2 linked regions of the Streptacidiphilus albus JL83 genome follow. The protein of the gene in region 1 interacts with the protein of each later gene in a pairwise test. Links are inferred from orthologs where the notes say so. Each region holds a gene or a part of one and is shown in the gene's direction. Other genes may lie near its edges. The genes, in order: BS75_RS20285 and dnaE.

Evidence for each region.
Region 2: the proteins of BS75_RS20285 (region 1) and dnaE interact in binary tests that used the Escherichia coli proteins (3 or more experiments, as listed by UniProt). The link is inferred for Streptacidiphilus albus JL83 from one-to-one orthologs.

What each region holds. Positions count from the first base shown.
Region 1 is NZ_JQML01000001.1:4,666,500-4,674,180, reverse strand. The notes cover bases 63-2,974. They hold BS75_RS20285 (pyridoxal phosphate-dependent aminotransferase), read left to right. Parts: upstream 63-891; coding sequence 892-2,058; downstream 2,059-2,974. Other genes in these bases: BS75_RS20280 (WD40 repeat domain-containing protein), read left to right, coding at 2,374-2,974; BS75_RS20290 (mannosyltransferase family protein), read right to left, coding at 63-726. Also shown: more of BS75_RS20290, read right to left, coding at 1-62; more of BS75_RS20280, read left to right, coding at 2,975-3,390; BS75_RS20275 (metal ABC transporter solute-binding protein, Zn/Mn family), read left to right, coding at 3,688-4,665; BS75_RS20270 (metal ABC transporter ATP-binding protein), read left to right, coding at 4,815-5,681; BS75_RS20265 (metal ABC transporter permease), read left to right, coding at 5,686-6,609; BS75_RS20260 (metal ABC transporter permease), read left to right, coding at 6,606-7,448. UniProt on the Escherichia coli protein: Shows aminotransferase activity with methionine and histidine as substrates, and to a lesser extent also with phenylalanine.
Region 2 is NZ_JQML01000001.1:2,059,819-2,068,671, forward strand. The notes cover bases 1,816-5,899. They hold dnaE (DNA polymerase III subunit alpha), read left to right. Parts: upstream 1,816-2,132; coding sequence 2,133-5,699; downstream 5,700-5,899. Other genes in these bases: BS75_RS08940 (hypothetical protein), read left to right, coding at 1,816-2,056; BS75_RS08950 (hypothetical protein), read left to right, coding at 5,757-5,899. Outside these bases: BS75_RS08930 (ABC transporter ATP-binding protein), read left to right, coding at 1-467; BS75_RS08935 (ABC transporter permease), read left to right, coding at 464-1,273; more of BS75_RS08940, read left to right, coding at 1,295-1,815; more of BS75_RS08950, read left to right, coding at 5,900-5,969; BS75_RS08955 (hypothetical protein), read left to right, coding at 6,103-6,819; BS75_RS08960 (DsbA family protein), read left to right, coding at 6,962-7,738; BS75_RS08965 (M1 family metallopeptidase), read right to left, coding at 7,769-8,853. UniProt on the Escherichia coli protein: DNA polymerase III is a complex, multichain enzyme responsible for most of the replicative synthesis in bacteria. This DNA polymerase also exhibits 3' to 5' exonuclease activity. The alpha chain is the DNA polymerase catalytic subunit.

The sequences.
Region 1 (7,681 bases):
CCGGCGCGCGGCCAGCAGCACGCCGACGACCAGTGCCGCCGCGACGGCGACCCCGGTCGACCGGGTCAGCCCGGCCAGGCAGGTGAGCACACCGGCCCAGACCCACGCCTCCTTCCGCACCGCCAGCAGCGCCGCCGCCGCGAGCAGCAGGAACAGGCTCTCGGTGTAGCCGATCCACAGCGACACGGCCATCGGCTGGCAGAACACCAGCGCCACCGCGAAGCCGGCCACCCGGGCCGAGTGCAGCCGGGCGACCAGGTGGTGGACGGCGACGGCCGCACCCGCCGCGCAGAGCCAGGCGACGACGACGGCGGAGGTGCCGAAGGCCAACCCGGTGAGCAGGTGGACGATCCGGATCAGCAGCGGGTAGAGCGGGAAGAACGCCAGGCTGTTGCCGGACAGCTGGCCGTTGGCTCCGTAGGTGTAGCCGTGCGGATAGCCGGACTCGGCGATCTGCACGTAGAAGCTCGCGTCCCAGACGTGGAACCGCCCGGCCAGGGTCTCGCCCGGGGTCTTCATCCAGTTCATCAGCAGGCAGCTCAGCAGCGCGGACGCGACCGCCACCGCGAGTGGCAGCGCCGCACCCCGCAGCGCGCGCAGCACGCTGCGCCCGGCGGACGGCCGTGACGGCGCCGATGCGTCCGCCGGGTCCGCGCCGGCCCTCGCAGCGCCCCTGGTTCGTCGCCCGGCCTGCTGCTGAGCGCTGTCGAGAAGGTCTTCGTCCACCCGGGCATTCTCCCGTACGTCCACCGGCCCGGGATCCGGCTTCGGCCGACCACGGTTCCTCGCACGTCCCGGGCGTCCGATCGGCCGCAGTGACCCGACCGGGCTTGTCGCGGTCGCGGGCCCGGCCCGAGGATGGCCAGCAGTCGCACACACGAGGAGCCGAAGATGACTGCAAGGCCGCTGCTGAACCGACGCCTCGACGGGCTGGGGACGACGATCTTCGCGGAGATGTCGGCGCTGGCCACCGCGACCGGCGCGATCAACCTGGGCCAGGGCTTCCCGGACACCGACGGCCCGGCCGAGATCGCCGAGGCGGCGGTCCGCGCGATCCGCGAGGGCAGGGGCAACCAGTACCCGCCCGGCCCCGGCATCCCCGAGCTGCGCGCGGCGATCGCCGAGCACCAGCAGCGGTTCTACGGCCTCGCCTACGACCCCGACGGCGAGGTGCTGGTCACCGCCGGAGCGACCGAGGCCATCGCCGCCGCGATGCTGGCGCTGCTGGAGCCCGGTGACGAGGTGATCGCCTTCGAGCCGTTCTACGACTCCTACGCGGCCTGCATCGCCATGGCCGGCGCCACCCGCGTCCCGCTCACCCTGCGCGCCCCGGACTTCCGCCCCGACCTCGACCTGCTGCGCTCGCTGGTCACCCCGCGCACCCGGCTGCTCCTGCTCAACTCCCCGCACAACCCGACCGGCATGGTGCTCTCCCCGGACGAGCTCAGCGCCATCGCCGAACTGGCCGTGGAGCACGACCTCCTGGTGGTCACCGACGAGGTCTACGAGCACCTGGTCTTCAGCGGCGCGCACCACCCCATCGCCGCCCTCCCCGGGATGCGCGAGCGCACCGTCTCCATCTCCTCCGCCGGCAAGACCTTCTCCTTCACCGGCTGGAAGGTCGGCTGGGTGACGGCTTCGCGGGAGTTGGTCGCCGCCGTCCGAACCGCCAAGCAGTACCTGACCTATGTCAGCGCCGGCCCGTTCCAGTACGCCGTCGCAGAGGCCCTGCGGCTCCCGGACGGCTACTTCACCACCCTGCGCACCGACCTGCTCCGCAAGCGCGACCTCCTGGCCGACGGCCTGCGCGCGGCGGGTTTCGAGGTCTACCAGCCCCAGGGCACCTACTTCATCACCACCGACATCACCCCCTTCGGCGAGAAGGACGCCTACGCCTTCTGCCGCGCGCTGCCCGAACGCTGCGGCGTGGTCGCCATCCCCAACTCCGTCTTCTACGACGACCCCGAAGCCGGCCGCACCCAGGTCCGCTTCACCTTCTGCAAGCAGGACCAGGTCCTCGCCGATGCGGCAGTCCAGCTTCAGCGCCTGGGAGGGTGACCTGCTCGGCCGCTGTCCGTTGTACGGGCTGATCTGTCCCGCGGCAGCAGAGTGACTGATTCCGGGGCGGTCACGGCGTGCCGCGACCCTGATAGCGGGTTCCCGGGCTGCGGCGGCGCGCCGTCGGGGCGGGTGCGCCGGTCGTGCCCCTGTGCGCCAACGGATCTGAGGATCAGTCAACAGCGGTATTGCTGACCGCATTTGGTGGCGGATATGTTCGAGGGGCTGCCCGGTTCCCTGGGGGTCGAGGAAGCGTGAGGGGGCGGGAGCGGTGGCGGGCGTCAGAGCGGTGCTCGCGCAGGTGGGGGGAGTGCCATGGGGAATCAGCGCGCGCGTGCGTTCGTGACGGCGGCGGTGCTGCTGGCGGGGATGTGGGGAGCCTCCGGCGCCGGCGCGGAGGCGGCCACCGGGCCGAGCGCCACGGCGGCCACCGCATCCGCCGCGCGTCCGAGCGAGGGGCAGATCATCTCCGGGACGGCCGACGACGGGTTCCCGGGGGTGTGCGCGCTGTCGGCGACCGACCCGGTCACCGGCAAGGTCGCCGAGTTCACCCCGACCGGCGCCGGCTGCGAGCCCTCGGCCTCGCCCGACGCCGGGCTGGTCTCGTACATCGGACCGGCGGTGCCGGACGCCGGGAGCGGGCCGATCACCACCCCGCTGGCGCTGCACGTGATGGACCGGGACGGCACCCACGGCCGGGTCGTCTACCGGCTGCCGAGCACCGCCTACTCCTTCGACCGGGCGATCTTCACGCCGGACGGTCGGCACCTGCTCTTCGACGTGGAGAACAGGAGCACCGACGGCAACCAGCTCTACCGGATCGGCATCGACGGCAAGGGGCTGACCCCGGTTGCTCCGGGCTTCCCGCAGTCGACCCTGGTCGCGCCGGAGGCGTACTCGCCGGACGGCCGGACCCTGGCCGCGGACGTCGGCGGGAACCTCTGGCTCAAGGCGGGCAACGCCAAGCCCTACGAGCTGCACCTGTCGGTGGAGCCGACCGGGGCGGTGAGCTTCTCGCCGAGCGGCCGTGAGCTGGCCTACGGGGACGGCAGCGCCTATCTGGCCGACCTGGCCACCGGCAAGGTGACCGGGATCGCCGCCGAGTACCAGGACGCACAGCACAACACCCATGCCTTCTACGCGGCGACCTTCTCGCCGGACGGGCGACAGGTCGCGGTGGTCGCGGCGCTCTTCCCCTGGGGAGCCATGGGCGGCTTCTACAGCACCGTCGAGACGGCGCCGGTGGCGAGTCCCACCCGCTTCACGCCCGCCGGCGCGCAGCGGGTCGACGGTGAGCTGGACACCATGCTCTGGCTCCCGCCGGTGCGCTGACCCGGCCTCCGGGCCTGGCACGGACGGTGCGGCCGGGCTCGGCGCCGGAATGTGAAGCCGAACACGCTTGATCACGTCGATCGCCCCGGGCCACCGGCCCGGGGCGATCTGCCGTCTGCGCCGAGGCGATGGCCCTGACCTGCGCAAACGTCCTAGCGCCGGAGCGCGCGCCGGGGGCGTGCAGCGGGTCACGGAACGGTAATGGTTTTCATCGTTGGACCGATCGGGCTAGAAGTGAGAATCATTTTCATCTAGCGTGGTGGGTGTTCCGCTCCGGCCTGTCCGAGGAGAGACCACGTGAAGACCCCCGCCTCCCGCCTTCCCCACCCCGCGCGCCTCGCGCTCGGTGCGGTCGGCGTCGCCGCCCTCGCGCTGACGAGTGCCTGCGCCACGACCGCGCCGACCTCGCCGAGCGCCGCGACGGCCGGCGGTTCGAGCGCGGGGGCCGGCGGCGGAAAGGTGATCCAGGTCGCGGCGGCCGAGAACTTCTGGGGCAGCATCGCCGCCCAGCTCGGCGGCGACCACGTCCAGGTCACCAGCATCATCACCAACCCCAACACCGACCCGCACTCCTACGAGCCGACCGCCGCCGACGCCCGCACGGTCACCACCGCGCAGTTCGCCATCGTCAACGGCGTCGGTTACGACGGCTGGGCGGACAAACTGCTGGCGACCAACCCCGGCAGCGGCCGGACCGAGCTCAACGTCGGCGACCTGGTCGGCATCCAGCCCGGCGGCAACCCGCACCGCTGGTACTCGCCGACCAACGTGCACCAGGTCATCGAGGCGATCACCGCCGACTACAAGAAGATCGACCCGGCCGACGCGGCCTACTTCGACCAGCTGAAGACGGCGTTCGAGACGCAGACCCTGGCCCAGTACAACCAGCTGATCGCGAGCATCAGGGCGACCTACGCCGGGACGCCGATCGGCGCCTCCGAGTCGATCGTGACCCCGCTCGCGCAGGGCCTCGGTCTGGATCTGATCACCCCCGAGAGCTTCCTGGACGCGATGAGCGAGGGCACCGACCCCACCGCCGCCGACAAGTCCACGATCGACCAGCAGATCAGGTCGAAGAAGATCAAGGTCTACGTCTACAACACCCAGAACTCCACGCCGGACGTGGTCGCCCAGGTGAACCTGGCCAAGTCCGAGGGCATCCCGGTGGCCCCGGTCACCGAGACGCTCAGCCCGGCCGGGGACACCTTCCAGCAGTGGCAGGTCAGCGAGCTCCAGGGGATCGCGGCGGCCCTCAAGGAGGCGACCGGACGGTGACGGTGCGGGACATGACGGCGGCGCGGCAGCAGATCCGCGACGGGGAGCCGGAACAAACGGCGGCCCGCCGACAGCTGACGTCGCAGCGGGCGGGGACACAACTGCCGAGGGCAGACCGGCGGACGACGCAAGACGGGACGGTGCACACAGTGGCGATCGAACAGGCAGCAGTACCCGTTCAGGCAACCGCCGCCGCGACCATCCCGGCCGCCGTCGCGACGACCGCGGCCGCCGCCGATCCCGTGCTCGAACTGCGCGGCGCCGCCGTCCGCGTCGGCGGGCGCACCCTCTGGTCCGGCGTCGACCTGGACGTGCGGGCGGGCGAGTTCGTCGCCGTCCTCGGTCCGAACGGGGTCGGCAAGTCCACGCTGCTCAAGGTCCTGCTCGGGGTGCTGCCCGCGGCCGAGGGCGAGGCCCGGGTGCTCGGGCTGCGGCCCGGCCAGGGCGGGGACCGGGTCGGCTACCTGCCGCAGCGCCGCAGCTTCGGGCCCGGGATGCGGATCCGGGGTGTGGACCTGGTCCGGCTCGGCCTCGACGGCGACCGCTGGGGGCTGCCGCTGCCCGGCGGCCGCCGGCGCCGGGAGCAGGCCGAGCGGATAGCCGAGGTCGTCGAGCTGGTCGGTGCGACGGCCTACGCCCACCGTCCGATCGGCGAGTGCTCCGGCGGCGAGCAGCAGCGGCTGCTGATCGCCCAGGCGCTGGTCCGGCGTCCGGCGGTGCTGCTGCTGGACGAGCCGCTGGACAGCCTGGACCTGCCGAACCAGAGCGCGGTCGCGGCTCTGATCGGCCGGATATGCCATCAGGAGGGCGTGGCCGTGGTGATGGTCGCGCACGACGTCAACCCGATCCTGCACCACCTGGACCGGGTGGTGTACATCGCGGGCGGCGGCGCGGTCGCCGGCGCCCCGGGCGAGGTGGTCACCTCCGAGAACCTGACCCGGCTGTACGGGACCCCGGTCGAGGTGCTGCGGACCGCCGACGGACGACTGGTCGTCGTCGGACAACCGGAGGCCTGAACCGATGCCCGTGCAGTTCAGCTGGAACCTGCTGACCGACTTCCAGGAGATGTGGTCCTACCCGTTCATGGTCAACGCCTTCCGGGCGGGCGCGGTGGTCGCGCTGGTCGCGGGCGCGATCGGCTGGTTCATGGTGCTGCGGCGGCAGTCCTTCGCCGGGCACACCCTGGGCGTGGTGGCCTTCCCCGGGGCGTCCTTCGCGACCCTCGCGGGGATCAGCACCGGCTTCGGCTACTTCGGCTTCTGCCTGGCGGCGGCGCTGGTCATCGCGCTGCTGCGGCGGGAGGGCCGGGACGCGGACGCGGAGGAGTCCGCGGCCACCGGGGTCGTCCAGGCATTCCTGCTGGCCTGCGGTTTCCTCTTCATCGCGCTCTACAAGGGGCTGTTGAGCGGGCCGGAGAGCATCCTCTTCGGCAGCTTCCTCGGGATCACCACCGGCCAGGTGCTGCTGCTGGCCCTGGTCGGCCTGGCAGTGCTGGCGGTGCTCGTGGTCATCGGTCGGCCGCTGCTGTTCGCCTCGGTCGACCCGCAGGTGGCGGCGGCGCGCGGGGTCCCGGTGCGGCTGCTGTCGACGCTGTTCCTGCTGCTGCTGGGCGCGGCGACGGCGGAGGCCGCGCAGATCACCGGCTCGCTGCTGGTGTTCGCGCTGCTGGTGCTGCCGGCCGCGACCGCACAGGTGCTGACCGCTCGCCCGGCGCTGAGCCTGCTGCTGACACTGCTGCTGGGCTTCGGCGCGACCTGGGCCGGGCTGATCGCGGCCTGGTACTGGCCGTACCCGCTGGGCTTCTTCGTGACCAGCTTCGCCTTCGCCGGCTACCTGCTGGCGCACGCGGCCCGGCTGGTCGCCCGCCGACGCGGCACCGGCGCCGGTGCCGGCGCCATGACCGCCGTACCCAGGACCGACGCCGCCAGGAGGGTCGCCGTATGAACGTGTGGAGTCAGGACTTCTTCCACCACGCCCTGCTCGCCGGGACGTTCATCGCGCTGGCGTCCGGTCTGGTCGGCTACTTCCTGGTGCTGCGCGCCCAGGTCTTCACCGGGGACGCGCTCAGCCATGTCGCCTTCGCCGGGGCGATGGCGGCCCTGGCCGCCGGCTGGGACCTGCGGCTCGGGCTGTTCGTCGGGTGCATCGGCGGCGGGCTGCTGCTGGCCGGGATCGGTCGCAGGGGCCGGGCCGACGATGTGGTGATCGGAGCGGCCTTCGCCTGGATCCTCGGCCTCGGGGCCTTCTTCCTCACCCTCTACACGACCTCGCGCAGCGGCTCGGACGTGGGCAACGCCGGCACCAGCGTGCTCTTCGGCTCGATCTTCGGCCTGAGCGGCAGCCAGACCCTGGTCGCGGTGCTGGTGGCGGCCGCGATCAGCGTCGCGGTGCTGGCCATCGCCCGTCCGCTGCTGTTCGCGACGCTGGACGAGGCGGTCGCGGCGGCGCGCGGCGTGCCGGTGAAGGTGCTGGGGCTGGGCTTCCTGGCCCTGGTCGGCGCCTGCGCGGGCGAGGCCACGCAGGCGGTGGGCTCGCTGCTGCTGCTGGGCCTGCTGGCGGCCCCGGCCGGTGCGGCGCTGCGGTTGACGAACCGTCCGTTCGTGGGGCTGGCGCTCTCGGCCGGGCTCGCGGTCGCCGAGATGTGGGCCGGGCTGGCGCTGAGCGCGGTCGCCACGAGCCTGCCCCCGAGCTTCTCGATCATGCTGGCGGCGACGCTGGTCTACGGCGCGGCATGGGTATTCGGGGGCCTTACCCGGAAGAGTGCGGTTCCGGCGGCCGGTTGACGGCCGGGGTGTCCGTACGAGTGACCCCCGAAGGGGTGAACTTCGCCGACGGCAGTGCCTACGGGTACTGCCGCTGGCATGTGTCGCCCCCGATTCCCGGTTTCCGGGCCCGTCGAACCGGAAGCGGTGGTTGGATTCCGGACCGGAAGCGGTCCGCTCTGTTCCCGGTTTCGCCATAGTTTTCGCACGTCAACGCGCAGACTCGATCAACTGTGTGCCCGGCATGCAAAGGA
Region 2 (8,853 bases), 2.6 Mb from region 1 along the record:
TGGACGAGCCGACGACCGGGATGGACCCGGTGGCCCGGCGCGCCGTCTGGGCCGCCGTCGAGCGCCGCCGGGCCGAACGCGGCACCACCGTGCTGCTGGTCACCCACAACGTCATCGAGGCCGAGACGGTGCTCGACCGGGTCGCCGTGGTCGACGAGGGCCGGGTCATCGCCTGCGACACGCCCGGCGGACTGAAGGCCCTGGTCGACGGCGACGTCCGGCTGGACCTGGTCTGGCGCGAGGACGCCCCGCTGGGGCTGCCGGCCATCGCCGCGCTGGCCGCGCGGGCGGTCCGCTCCGGCCGCCGCTGGACCGTGCGCACCGACCCGGACCGGGCCCGGGAGCTGGTCGCCCAGGTCACCTCGGGCCCGGCCTTCGCCGCCCTGGACGACTTCTCACTCAGCACGCCCAGCCTTGAGGACGTGTACCTGCTGCTCGGCGGACGCCATGAAGGACTCGCGAAATGACCGGACCTCGGGAAATGACCGCGGCCGTCGCTGTCTCCCGCCCCGCCGTGCTGGCGCCCGGAGCCGCGCTGCTGCCCTCGCTGGGCGCGGTCTACCGGGCGCAGCTGTCCCGGGCCCGGGTCTCCCGGATCCCGCTGCTGTTCGTGGCGACCTTCCAGTCCCTCGGGATCATGGCGATGATGCGCGGCGTCGTCAGCGGCGGCGACAGCGAGGCCGCCCGGGACGTGGTCGCCGGGTCGAGCGTGCTGGTGGTCGCCTTCGTCGCGCTGAACCTGCTGGCCCAGTACTTCGGCCGGCTGCGGGCCACCGGCGGGCTGGACCACTACGCGACGCTGCCGGTCCCGCCGGCCTCGGTGGTGCTGGGCACGGCGGCGGCCTACGCCTCGTTCACCGTGCCCGGGGCGCTGGTGACCGCCGGGGTGGGCTGCGGGCTGTTCCGGCTGGGCTGGGTGCACCTGTGGGTGCTGCTGCTGGTGGTGCCGCTGTCCGGGGCGGCGCTGTCCGGCCTGGGCGCGGCCTGCGGGCTGCTGGCGAGCCGGCAGGAGATCGCCACCCTGCTGGGCCAGCTGGGCATGTCGGCGGCGCTGCTGCTGGGCGTGCTGCCGCCGACCCACATGCCGGAGGCGATCCGCTGGGTGCGCGACCTGCTGCCGTCGACCTACGGCGTGGAGGCGCTGGCCCGCAGCTTCGACCGGCGCCCGGACTGGTCCGCGGTGGCGCTGGACCTGGCGGTCTGCGGGGCCGTCGGAGTGGTCTCGCTGGCCGTCTCCACGTGGGCCTACCGACGCGCCGCCACCCGCCGCTGATCTCCGTGGGACGATGACGCGATGACCGATCAGAACACCGATGCCGACGGCGGGTCCGGCCCCTCGCCCGAGCCCGGGTCCGGGCAGGCCGCGCCAGTGCCGCTGTCCAAGTCCGCGCCGGAGCCCCTGCCCGAGCCGGCGTCCCCGCCCGAGCCGGAGCCGCTGTCCGCGCCGCTGCCGGGCCACCCGGCCGAGGCCGCCGACGCGCCCGTACGGTTCTCCCGCGAGCTGCGGACCGACCTGCTGCTGGGGCTCGCCCTGATCGCCGGATCGGCCGTGCTGGGCCTGCTGATGGGGCTGCTGTGGGAGCGGGTGGCGCCGAAGGTGCCGCTCTACGCCGACACCTCCGACATCTACCTGTCGGATCCGGAGGGCGAGCAGGCGATCACCGCCGACGCCTACTTCGCGATCATCGGCGCGGTCATCGGCCTGCTGCTGGCGGCCCTGGCGTACTGGCGCACCCGCGCCCGCGACGTGGGCGTCGGGGTGCCGGTCGGGCTGGCCCTGGGCGGGCTGCTCGGCGGCTACCTGGCGATGCGGCTCGGGGTGCACCTGGGCCCGAGCAGCAACATCATCGCCACGGCCAAGAGCGTCGCCCTGGGGAAGACCTTCTACGGGCCGCTGGCGGTGACCGCCAACGGCGTGCTGCTGGCCTGGCCGGGGGTCGCGCTGGTCACCCTGATCGTCCTCACCAGGATCTTCTCGCCGAAGCCGAGCGCCCCGGAAACACTCTGGGCGCAACCCTTGTCACAAGCGTCACCGGAGCGCTCCGACACCCCTTAGCGCGCGCTAGGGTGGGTGCCTACCCCGCGCCGACACCTGGGCCGAACCCTGTGCCCACCCGCGTGCCGACCCTGCCATGAGGAGTGCCCGTACCGTGGCCGACAGCTTCGTTCACCTGCATGTCCACACCGAGTACTCGATGCTGGACGGGGCTGCCAAGAACGGCAAGCTGATCGCCGAGGTGGAGCGGCTGGGCATGCCCGCCGTGGCCATGTCGGACCACGGCAACATGTTCGGCGCGTACGAGTTCCAGCAGATCGGCAAGAAGTCCGGGGTCAAGCCGATCATCGGGATCGAGGCGTACGTCGCGCCGGAGTCCCGGTTCCACAAGAAGCAGGTCTTCTGGGCGCCGGGCGGGCAGCGCGTCGCCAGCAGCGACGGCGAGGGCGGCAAGGACGTCTCCGGCGGCGGCCGGTACACCCACATGACCATGTGGGCGGAGAACGCCGAGGGGCTGCGCAACCTCTTCCGGCTCTCCTCGCTGGCGTCCATGGAGGGCTACTACATGAAGCCCCGGATGGACCGGGAGCTGATCGCCGCCAACGCCAAGGGCATCATCGCCACCACCGGCTGCCCCTCGGGCGAGGTGCAGACCCGGCTGCGGCTGGGGCAGTTCGACGAGGCGATCAAGGCCGCCAGCGCCTACCAGGACATCTTCGGCAAGGAGAACTACTTCCTGGAGCTGATGGACCACGGCCTGGACATCGAGCGCAGCGTCCGCGAGGACCTGCTCCGGGTGGCCAAGCAGCTGGGCATCCCGCTGCTGGCGACCAACGACTCGCACTACGTCACCGAGGACCAGGCGGACGCCCACGACAACCTGCTCTGCGTGGGCGTGGGCAAGAACAAGGACGACCCGAACCGGTTCAAGTTCAACGGCTCGGGCTACTACATCAAGACCGCCGAGGAGATGCGCGAGCTCTTCCGCGAGCTGCCCGAGGCCTGCGACAACACCCTCGCCATCGGCGAGCGGATCCAGCCCTACGACGAGGTCTTCACCTACGTCGACCGGATGCCCCAGTTCGACGTGCCCGAGGGCGAGACCCAGGCGTCCTGGCTGCGGCACAAGATCGCGGAGGGGCTCCCCCGGCGCTACGGCGACAACCCGAGCCAGGAGGTGCTGGACCGGATCGAGCTGGAGATGGGCGTCATCTCCCCGATGGGCTTCGACGCCTACTTCCTCGTGGTCGCGGACATCTGCCAGTACGCCCGCGACAACGGCATCCCGGTCGGCCCCGGCCGTGGTTCGGCGGCCGGCTCGATCGTGGCCTACCTGACCCGGATCACCGAGCTGGACCCGCTCGAACACGATCTGCTGTTCGAGCGCTTCCTCAACCCGGAGCGGATCAACCCGCCCGACGTCGACATCGACTTCGACGACCGCCAGCGCGACCAGATGGTGCGCTACGTCACCGAGAAGTACGGCGAGGCGTACACCGCGCAGGTGAACACCTTCGGCACGATCAAGGCCAAGGCCGCCGTCAAGGACGCCAACCGGATCCTCGGCTACCCCTTCTCCATGGGCGACCGGATCACCAAGGCCATGCCGCCGGACGTGATGGGCAAGGGCGTCCCGCTCTACGCGCTGTTCGACGAGACGCACCCCCGGTACTCCGAGGGCGGCGAGATCCGCGCGATGTACGAGAACGAGCCCGACGTCCGCAAGATCATCGACACCGGCAAGGGCATCGAGGGCCTGACCCGGGGCACCGGCGTGCACGCCGCCGCGGTGATCCTCTCCTCGGCTCCGCTGCTCGACCTCATCCCGCTGCACAAGCGGGACAAGGACGGGGTGATCATCACCGGCTTCTCGTACCCCCAGTGCGAGGAGATGGGTCTGATCAAGATGGACTTCCTGGGTCTGCGGAACCTGGGCATCATCGATCACGCCATCAAGATCATCAAGGCCAACCGGGGCATCGAGGTCGACACCGAGAAGATCGCCATCGACGACCCGGTCACCTACGACCTGCTCGCCCGGGGCGACACCCTGGGCGTCTTCCAGCTGGACGGCGGGCCCATGCGGGCGCTGCTGAAGCTGATGAAGCCGACCGAGTTCGCCGACATCTCCGCCGTCTCCGCGCTCTACCGGCCCGGCCCGATGGGCATGAACTCGCACACCAACTACGCGCTCCGGAAGAACGCCCAGCAGGAGATCACCCCGATCCACCCCGAGCTGGAGGAGCCGCTCAAGGAGGTGCTCGGCCCCACCTACGGCCTGATCGTCTACCAGGAGCAGGTGCAGCGAGCCGCGCAGGTGCTGGCCGGCTACAGCCTCGGCCAGGCCGACCTGCTCCGCCGGGCCATGGGCAAGAAGAAGAAGGAGGTCCTGGAACAGGAGTTCGTGCCGTTCCACGCGGGCTGCCAGGAGCGCGGCTACTCGGACGAGGCGATCCAGGCGGTCTGGGACGTGCTGGTCCCCTTCGCCGGCTACGCCTTCAACAAGTCGCACTCCGCCGCCTACGGCCTGGTCTCCTACTGGACCGCCTACCTCAAGGCCAACTACCCCGCCGAGTACATGGCCGCCCTGCTGACGTCGGTCTCCGACGACAAGGACAAGATGGCGATCTACCTCGCCGAGTGCCGCCGGCTGGGCATCAAGATCCTCTCGCCGGACGTCAACGAGTCGGTGGTCGACTTCACCGCCGTCGGCGACTCGGTCCGCTTCGGCCTCAAGGCCGTCCGCAACGTCGGCGTCCCGGTGATCGAGTCCCTGGTCAAGTCCCGCTCGGAGAAGGGGAAGTACACCTCCTTCGCGGACTTCCTGGACAAGGTCGAGCTGGTGGTCTGCAACAAGCGGACGGTGGACTCGCTGATCAAGGCCGGGGCCTTCGACTCGCTGGAGCACACCCGGCAGAGCCTGGTCGCCGTCTGCGAGACCGCCATCGACTCGGTCACCAGCCTGAAGAAGCAGCAGGCCATCGGCCAGGACGACCTCTTCGGCTCGATGGACACCAGCGACGAGTCCCCCGGCATCGGCCTGGACTTCACCCTCGACGACCGCGAGTGGCCGCGCAAGCACCTGCTCAGCCTGGAGCGGGAGATGCTCGGGCTCTACGTCTCCAGCCACCCGCTGGACGGCGCCGAGCACATCCTGTCCCGCAACCGCGACGTCTCCATCGCCGAGCTGCTCGGCTCCGGCCGGACCGAGGGCGAGGTCAAGCTCGCCGGGCTGATCACCTCGGTCGACCGGCGGATCAACAAGGCCGGCAACGCCTGGGCGATCGTCACCATCGCCGACCGCGACGGCTCGGTCGAGGTGCTGTTCTTCCCGAAGAACTACATGCTGATCCAGCAGGAGCTGATCGAGGACAACGTGGTCTCGGTCCGGGGCCGGCTGAACGAGCGCGACGGCGCGCTGTCCATCTTCGGCTCGGAGCTCGCCCCGCTGGACATCTCCTCGGCCGAGAACGGCGGCAAGCCGCCGGTCTTCCTGACCGTGCCCGAGCAGAAGATCACCCCGCCGCTGGTGGCCGAGCTCAAGCGCTCGCTCCGGGCGCACCCGGGCGACGTCCCGGTCCGGATCCGGATGGAGGGCCGCCGCCGCACCCTGGTCTTCGAGCTCGGCTTCCTGATCAACCCGGACAACGGCTTCGCCAGCGAGATCAAGACCCTCCTCGGCCAGGGCGCCTGGAGCGTCTGACCGGTCGAGTGGAAGGGGTGCCTCCGGCGGCGCAGACTTGCCGCAGGAGGTACCCCCATGAACGAGTACGAGATGCGTGCGGAGTACGAGGACGGGGTCCTCGGCGGCCCCATCCACCAGTGGCACATGACCGTGGAGGGCAACACCGCCGCCCTCTGCGGCCACCCGGTCGACGCCGAGTCGGCCCGCCTCAACGCCGTCGCCTGGGGCGACACCCACGAGAAGTTCTGCTACCTCTGCGGCGCCCTCTACCTCCGCCAGGTCCCCTGACCACCGCCGGGGCGCGGAAGTCCTCATCAATTCCTCAGGGGCGATCCGGCGCAGGCGGTGTCGGCACTGTGCGAGGATTGTCCGGTTCGGCGGACCCGCCGAACGGGTTACGGACGGGCAGGGAGCGGCGACGGTGAGGACGCGTGCGGTACCGCTGCTCGCGGTCGCCCGTGCGCTGCTGTTCACCCTGTTCGCGGTCGTCCTCTCCAGCGGCTCGCACGTGCTGCTGACCGACGAGCCGCTGCCCTGGCCGACCATTCTGGCGGCCGGCCTGGGCGCCTTCGTCCTGGCCCTGCTGCTCGGTCGGCGCGAGCGCTCCTACGCCGGGATCGCCGCGCTGCTGGTCCCGCTGGAGCTCGGGCTCGACACTCTCTTCACCGACGGGCAGGCCAGCTGCTACCGGGCCACCGACGGCGGGCCGCTGCTCGGGCCCTGGCACTCGGTGAACTCGCTGCTCTTCTGCGGCAACGCCGGCCAGGCCGACGGCGCCCTGCGCACCGCCCCCGCGCTGACCGGCCACGTCGGCCACGGGATCACCCCGTGGCTGGTGCTGGCCGCCCACCTGGTGATCGGCCTGATCGCCGCCTGGTGGCTGCGCCGGGGCGAGATCGCGGCCTACCGGCTGGTCCGGGCGACCGGCGCCTACGTCCGGCACCTGGGCGCGCCGCTGCGCAGCGCGCTGCGGCTGCTCCTCGCCGCGCTGCGCGCCCCCGCGCCGCTGCCACGGCCGGACCGCCGACCGCCGCTGCGGATCGACGCCGCCGCCGCGCCACTGCTCCGCTTCGTCCTCGCCCGGCGCGGACCGCCGACCGTGCGCCCGCACGGCCCGGCGCCGCTGCCGATCGGCTGACCGCACCTCCGTCCGCCGACACCTGTCCGGTTGTACCGGGCAGGCAGTGCTGTCCCGTTTTCCGGGACAGGTCCCGCGTCCGCCGTGCCACCGCCGCAGCACCCACGGAACCGGCACCGCGACCCGACAGGACATCACACCCATGAGCGAGAAGAACAACTCCGGCAAGACCACCGCGCGCGCCCGCGTCGAGGCGGCCCGCGCCGCCGAGGCGGCCCGGCAGCGCCGCCGCAAGGGCCTGATCGTCGGCGCCGCCGCAGTCGCGGTGATCGTCGTCGGCACCGGCGTCGGCATCGCCGTGCAGGACTCGCGGAGCAGCAGCAACGCCCCCTACGTCGCCCCGGCCAACGCCGACGGCACCACGATCGTCTACGGCAACCCGAAGGCCCCCAACACCCTGCAGGTGTGGGAGGACTTCCGCTGCCCGATCTGCGACGAGCTGGAGAAGTCGGCGGGCCCGGCGGTCCAGGCGCTGGCCGACAACGGCACCTACAAGATCGAGTACCACATGGCCACGTTCCTGGACGGCAACCTCGGCGGCAACGGCTCCGCCGTGGCGCTGAACGCGGCGGCGGCGGCGCTGAACGAGGGCACCGCCAAGTTCAAGGCCTTCCACGACGTCCTCTACGCCAACCAGCCGGAGGAGACCGACGACGCCTTCAACAGCACCTCCGAGATGCTGAAGCTGGCGGCGAAGGTCCCCGGCCTGGTCACCCCGGCCTTCACCAAGGCGGTCCAGGACGACACCTACAAGGGCTGGGTGAACAAGGTCTCGGACGCCTTCAACACCAGCGGGATCACCGGGACGCCGACGATGAAGCTGAACGGCAAGCAGCTGACGGTGTTCTCCTCCAGCGGCGCCCCGGTGACCGCTGCGCAGTTCACGGCCCTGATCCAGTCCACGCTGGCGGCGAAGTAGCAGCCGGACCGGCGGTGGCAGCGGCGGCGGTTACTGGACGCCGCCGCGCCACCGGGACCAGCGCCGGCCCTCGGCGACCGGCCCGTGGTCGGCAGCCGGCCCGGCGGCCGGTTCCGGCCCGACGGCGGGGGTGACGGGCCCGGGCGCCGGGGCCACCCGGGCGACCGGCAGCTCGGGCAGCTCCGGGTCGTACAGCCAGGCGTTGAAGAACTCGTGCAGCGGCTCCGTGCTGTGGCTCTGGGCGCGGCCGGTGAAGTCGGCCGTGGTGACCACGCCGCCCCGGTGCTCGGCGGCCCACTCCTTGAGCAGGGCGAAGAACGCCGGGTCGCCGAGGACGACCCGGAGCGCGTGGACGACCAGCCCGCCGCGCCGGTACAGCCGGTCGTCGAACATCAGCTTGCGGCCGGGGTCGGCCAGGACCAGGTCCTGCGGCAGCTCGGCCAGCCTGGCGTGCGAGTCGGCGGCGTGCTCGGCGGCGGTCCGGCCGCCGCTGCGCTCGGACCAGAGCCACTCGGCGTACTTGGCGAAGCCCTCGTTCAGCCAGATGTGCCGCCAGTCGGCGATGGTGACGCTGTTGCCGAACCACTGGTGCGCCAGCTCGTGGGCGACCAGCCGCTCGGAACCGCGCCGCCCGTCGATGTGGTTGGCGCCGAAGGTGGACAGCCCCTGGGCCTCGACCGGGACGTCGAGTTCCTCGTCGGTGACGACGACGGCGTACTCGGCGAACGGGTAGGGGCCGAAGAGCTCGGTGAACAGCTCCATCATCTGCGGCTGCCGACCGAGGTCGGCGGTGCAGTCGGCTATCAGCCGGGCCGGGGCGTAGGCGGTCTGCGGGACCGGTCCGGACGCCAGGACCAGCTGCTCGTAGCGGCCGGTCTGCACGGTGACCAGGTAGCTGGCCGAGGGCACCGGCTGCTCGTAGAGCCAGGTGGTGCTGGAGGACTTGGTGGTCCGGGTGAGCAGTCGGCCGTTGGCGACGACGGTGTAGGCGCTGGGGGCGGTCACCGAGATCTGGTAAGCGGCCTTGTCCGAGGGCCGGTCGTTGCACGGGTACCAGGAGGGCGCGCCGACCGGCTGGCTGGCGACCAGCGAGCCGTCCTCCAGCTCCTCCCAGC